2 linked regions of the Desulfatitalea tepidiphila genome follow. The protein of the gene in region 1 interacts with the protein of each later gene in a pairwise test. Links are inferred from orthologs where the notes say so. Each region holds a gene or a part of one and is shown in the gene's direction. Other genes may lie near its edges.

Region 1 (3,113 bases):
GCCTCGAAGCCAAAATCCATATCGTGACCGGCGCGGTGACCTCGGCCCACAACATCGTCAAGTGCGCCAACCGGGCGGGGCTGGATGTGTGCGACATCGTCCTGGAATCGCTGGCTTCGGGAGAGGCCGTATTGACGGGGGAAGAAAAGCAACTGGGGACAGCCCTGATCGATCTGGGCGGCGGCACCTCGGATTTGGCGATTTTCTCCGGTCAGAACATCAAGCACACCTTTGTGCTGGCCCTGGGCGGAGACAACCTGACCAACGATATCGCCATCGGCCTGCGGGCGCCATTGGCCGAGGCGGAGAAGATAAAGAAGAAGTACGGCAGTTGCCTGTCGGAGAACATCAACACGGAAGATACTATCGAAGTGCCGGGTATGGGTGGGCGAAAAGCCCGCAAGTTGCCGCGCCAGATCCTCGGAGAGATTTTGGAACCTCGCATGGAAGAGATCTTTACCTTGCTCAAACGGGAAATCTATCGTGCGGAGATGGAGCACTACGTGACGTCGGGCGTGGTGGTCACCGGCGGAACGGCACTGCTCGATGGGGTAACGGACATCGCCGAATCCGTATTGGGGCTTCCGGCCCGACTCGGAAAGCCCCAAGGGATCACGGGTCTGACCGATGTGGTGAACAATCCCATGTATGCCACGGGCGTGGGGCTTGTGATGTATGGGGCACGCAAACAGCCGGTCAAGAAGTTCCGCATTCGCGATAAGAATATTTTCAACAGCATCGTGCAGCGGATGAAGAAATGGTTCAAGGAAGTAATATGAAGAATCGTTCGGGTATTCACCTGTCTGCTTAAAAGAGAAGGATATAGGGGGAAACCTTTAACATACAAAAAGGGGGAGACTATGTTTAGTTACATCGAGCAGGAAAATTCGGCAAAAATCAAGGTGATCGGCGTTGGCGGGGCGGGCGGCAATGCCATCAACAACATGATCACCAGCAATCTGCATGGCGTAAAATTCATTGCCGCCAACACCGATGTCCAGGCCCTGGAGGTTTCCAAGGCGGAAATCAAAATCCAGCTGGGAGAGAAGCTGACCGAAGGACTGGGCGCAGGGGCCAATCCGCAGATCGGCAGGGATGCCGCCCTGGAAAGCGGCGAGGCGGTGAAGGCGTCGCTGACTGACAGCCACATGGTGTTTATTACCGCCGGTTTCGGAGGCGGCACCGGAACGGGCGCCGCTCCGGTCATCGCAGGGTTGTGCAAGGAGCTGGGGATCCTCACCGTGGCCGTGGTCACGCGTCCTTTTTCTTTTGAGGGTAAAAAACGCGCGCGCGCCGCGGACGAAGGCCTGGAAGAGCTCAAGCGGGTGGCCGACACGGTCATCACCATTCCCAATGACCGGCTGCGCGGTCTGGCTTCCAAAAATGCCCGCATGATCGACATGTTCCGCAAGGCCGATGAAATACTGCTCCATTCGGTGAAAGGCATTACCGATCTGATCATCCGGCCGGGGTTGGTCAACCTCGATTTCGCCGATGTCAAGACCACCATGTCCAAGGCCGGCATGGCCATCATGGGTATCGGTGTGGCCAGTGGAGAGAACCGGGCCGTGGAAGCCGCGGAACGCGCCATTTCCCATCCGTTGCTCGAGGACATCAATATTTCCGGCGCAAAGGGTGTGCTCATGAACATCACCAGCAGCAGCGATATCACCATGGAAGAGATGACCGAGGCATCCGACCGTATATACAACGAAGTCGGCGATGATGCCGATATTATCTGGGGCGCGGTCATCGATGACGATATGGGCGATGAGATGCGGGTCACGGTCATTGCCACCGGCATCGGTGTCGAGAAGGATAAAAAGGAGCCGGCCCCGGCCCAGGCCCCGGTCTCCGATCCGACCTATGGCGGGAAGGTGCGCGATATCACGCCGGCGGATCTGGCAGCCGGCGATGATCTGGACGAGCCCACCTTCCGGCGGGTCCGCCGGCAGCAGCTGGCGGCCAACGAATCCTCCGGGTCGCTCTATAAAGGCTACAAGGGCATGGTCATCGACAGCAATGACCTGGATGTGCCGACATTCCTGAGACGCAAGGCGGATTAGGGATTTGGTGTCAAGCGGTCCTGCTGGGAAAGACAGGCAAGGTTGAATGCGTTTTTGTGGATCAATGGGTGCCATCCAAACGGTCAGGGCGATCCGGTTTCAGGATCAATTTTTTTTAAACGGAGTGTTTGATGGCACCCGGAACAGACAAACAGCGTAAAGAAAGGCTCGATGCAGAGGTCGGTACAACCCATAAATCGTGGCATGATCGCGTGCGTGTGGCGCTCATCTATCCCAATCACTATGCCGTGGGCATGGCCAGTCTGGGATTCCAAACGGTTTACCGGTTACTCAATGCAATGGATCATGTGGTTTGCGAGCGTGCGTTTCTCCCTGAAACGAATCACGCCGACCGGCCGTTGGTTTCCCTCGAATCGGGGCGCAGGTTGCGTGAGTTCGATGGTTTGGCTTTTTCGCTCTCATTCGAAAATGATTTTGCCAATGTACTGACCATCCTGCAAAAAGCGGAGCTCCCCCTGTCATCCGCCCATCGTGGCGCCTCCCTCCCCCTAATTTTGGCAGGGGGAGTCTCCGCTTCTCTCAATCCAGAACCCCTCGCGCCGTTCATAGACTGCTTTCTGATCGGCGAAGCCGAAGCCCTGCTATCAGATTTTTTCGAGTGTTTTCATCCGGGAATGGATCGTCGCGAGTTTTTGTTGAAGGCTGCCCGGGATCTGCCCGGCGTTTACGTGCCTTCCTTCTACGAGGACAGCCACCATCCGGATGGGACCCTGGCCGGTTTTACGCCACTGGCCGAGGTCCCTGAAAGAATAACGCGGGTCTATGCCGCCGATATCGGCCAGTTCGATACGACCAGCACGGTGGTGACGCCGCACACGACATTTGAAGACGCTTTCCTCATCGAAGTGAGCCGGGGATGCCCTCATGGCTGCCGTTTTTGCGCCGCCGGCTATGTGTACCGTCCCCCGCGATATCGTCCCTTGCCCCGGCTGCTTCATGCCCTGCAACAGGGGGCCGACCAGACTGGAAAGGTCGGCCTCCTGGGTGCGGCGGTATCCGACCTTCCCGATCTGAAAGCACTGTGTG
Region 2 (3,036 bases), on another replicon or contig:
GGATGGACAGGGCCGCGCCGCCGCGGGCATCGCCGTCCATTTTGGTCAACACCACACCGCCGATGCCCAATGCCTCGTCAAAGGCCTTGGCCATGTTGACCGCATCCTGACCGGTCATGGCATCGGCGATCAGAAGAATGTCCGAGGGATGAACGGCTTTCTGAATCGCCTTGAGCTCATCCATCAGGGTTTCGTCGATGTGCAACCGGCCGGCCGTATCGATCAGCACCGTGTCGCAACCGCTCTTCTGGGCCTCCACCCGCGCCTGCTGGCAGATATCCACCGGCTTCATGTCGGCGCGCGATGCGAAGACGGGTACATCGATCTGGGTCCCCAGTTTGCGCAGCTGCTCGATGGCCGCCGGTCGATAGACATCGGCCGGCACCAGGTATGGCTTGCGGCCTTTTTTCCGAAGCATGACGGCCAGTTTGCCGGTAGTGGTCGTCTTGCCCGAACCCTGCAGACCGACCATCATGACGGGCACCGGATGGGTACCTGACAAATCGAGGTCTTCATGGGCTCCGCCCATAAGGCGGGTCAGCTCTTCATTGACGATTTTGATGACTTGCTGACCGGGCGTCAGGCTGGTCATCACCTCCTGGCCCAGGGCCCGCTCCTTGATATCGGCGACGAACTGCTTGACCACCTTGAAATGGACGTCGGCTTCCAACAGGGCCATGCGCACTTCACGCAGCCCTTCGGAAACATTTTTTTCCGTAAGGGTGCCGTGTCCCTTGAGCCTTTTAAAGACGCCATCGAGTTTTTCGCTCAGGCTCTCAAACATCGTTGGTCACCACAATACCAATAAAACCTTGAAAATAAACTGATATAAATGATAAGTCAAGCAAAACAAAACGGCAACACCATGGTTGCCGTCGCTGACAAATGGTTCATGAACCGGAGCCCTATACCACCAAAGCGGGTGCGGGGCAAGGCATAATAAATGCCGATATTGGGCGCTGAGGTTTTAAGTGTAAAGTTTTAAGTTTAAAGTGAAGGTATGTTGTTATTTTATGATCAATGACATCAAATCGATGACCCGGGAGGCACTGCTCGCCTGGCTGTTGGCGCACGGCGAGAAGCCTTATCGCGCCGACCAGATTCTCAAATGGATTTATGTGCGGCTGGTCGACGGTTTCGATCAGATGACCGATCTGAGCAAGGCCTTTCGCGGCTTGTTGGCCGAGCACTTTTCCTACGGCCGCCTGGAGGTCGATCGGGTGCTGGCGTCCGATGACGGTACCCGCAAGTTCCTGTTTCGCTTGCATGATGGCCATTTGGTGGAGAGCGTTCTGATCCCGGAGCGCAACCATTACACCCTGTGCATCTCCAGCCAGGTGGGGTGCGCCCAGGGGTGCCGCTTCTGCCTCACCGGCCAGGGCGGATTCGCGCGCAATCTGGCCTTCAGCGAGATCGTCGGACAGGTGTGGGAGGTGCGCCGGCGGCTCGAGGATCCGTCGCAGTTGACCAACCTGGTCTTCATGGGCATGGGGGAACCGTTGGCCAATTACGGCCAGCTGCTGCCCGCTATCGAGATATTGACCAGCAGCGAATGGGGCATGAAATTCGCATCGCGGCGCGTAACGGTCTCCACGGCTGGCCTGGTGCCCCGACTCATCGATCTGGGCCGTGACACGCGGGTGAACCTGGCCGTCTCGCTCAACGAGGTCGATGACGAGGCCCGCAGCCGATTGATGCCCATCAACCGCACCTATCCCATCGGGCAGTTGCTCGAGGCCTGTCGCGGTTATCCCCTGCCCAAGGGCCGCAAGATCACCTTCGAATACATTTTGTTCAGGGGATTGAACGACGACCTGGACCATGCCCGCAGGCTCGCTCGGTTATTGGGGCCTCTGAAGGCCAAAATCAATCTGATTCCCTTCAATCCTTACCCGGACAGCCCGTTCGAGCGGCCCGAAGAAAAGCGCATTCAAACCTTTCAGGATTTTTTGATCGGCAAGCATTTCACCAGTGTGGTGCGCTACAGCAAGGGGCTGGACATCATGGCGGCCTGCGGCCAATTGCGGGCCCACGCGCAGTCCAAACCCATGCCGCGTTAACGGGTGTTTGACGGCGTTCAGCGATCAGGAACGCCATCAAGTGATCAGGAAACGTTTTGACTCACCCGGTGAAATGGCAAGGACTGAGATCGTCTGGGTTTTGGCCCTGGTTTCAACCTGGACCTGGGCCGGTGCCGCGTCAGGGGCCTTGCTGTACCCCGCGCAGATGCAGGCGGCCAGAAAAATCATGGGATCCGGCCCCCCCCCGGGCATCAGCACACTGGGGCCGGGATAGTTTTTGACCTTCAGCAAAGCATCGGTTTCACCGTCGTACCACTGGAGGATCTGTTCGTTGTCCTGCTGGGTGCGCCCGATGACGATCTTGGTCGCCGGCCCCAATCGCATGTGCCGGCCATGGCGAAGCAGGAAAAGGGCATTGCGGGTCAATTCGTCCCCATGATCGATGAGATCCTTGAGTCTGCGGGAGTAGCCCGGATCGGTCAGCAGACACCCCCCGGCTGGAGCGGGATAGGTTTTGATACCGAACTTTTCCGCCAGGGCGATTTGCGGTTTGCGCGATCGCCCGGTGAATCCGAACAGGTGCTGTCGGTCGACCAGGCCTTGCTGCTCCATGGAGGTTTCCGGCAGGCACTGGGCGCTGAGCGGCCTGAGGATGCGTCCGTCGAACCCGGAATGCTTTTCCACATACCGGAGGGAAGAGACGTTCTGAGACATGGGTCGCTGACCACGCACCTCCCCGCTGAACAGGAAATCAAATCCATGCGTCTGCATGAACCGTCCGGCCTTGTTGAACATCAGGGCGTGGCAATCCATGCAGGGGTTCATGTTTTTTCCGAATCCGGCCGGGGGATGCGTGAGCATCTCCAGATAGTCCACCGTGATATCCTCGACGTGCAGGGGGATACCGGTCTGTTGGGACGCCAGCCGTGCCTTTTCGGAGGTGAAGAAAGGCGTTTCGAAGCAGATCCACTCCACGTGGATGCCTTGGTCGCGCAGCACGAGGGCCGAGAGCATG

What was found. The genes of interacting proteins can lie anywhere in the genome.
Region 2: the proteins of ftsZ (region 1) and rlmN interact in binary tests that used the Escherichia coli proteins (3 or more experiments, as listed by UniProt). The link is inferred for Desulfatitalea tepidiphila from one-to-one orthologs.

Annotation. Positions count from the first base shown.
Region 1 is NZ_BCAG01000001.1:848,388-851,500, forward strand. Bases 1-2,963 are described here. They hold ftsZ (cell division protein FtsZ), read left to right. Parts: upstream 1-860; coding sequence 861-2,066; downstream 2,067-2,963. Other genes in these bases: ftsA (cell division protein FtsA), read left to right, coding at 1-779; DFT_RS03695 (radical SAM protein), read left to right, coding at 2,198-2,963. Also shown: more of DFT_RS03695, read left to right, coding at 2,964-3,113. UniProt on the Escherichia coli protein: Essential cell division protein that forms a contractile ring structure (Z ring) at the future cell division site. The regulation of the ring assembly controls the timing and the location of cell division.
Region 2 is NZ_BCAG01000007.1:69,767-72,802, reverse strand. What follows is about bases 151-3,036. They hold rlmN (dual-specificity RNA methyltransferase RlmN), read left to right. Parts: upstream 151-1,013; coding sequence 1,014-2,060; downstream 2,061-3,036. Other genes in these bases: DFT_RS24155 (DUF814 domain-containing protein), read right to left, coding at 2,097-3,036; ffh (signal recognition particle protein), read right to left, coding at 151-784. Outside these bases: more of ffh, read right to left, coding at 1-150.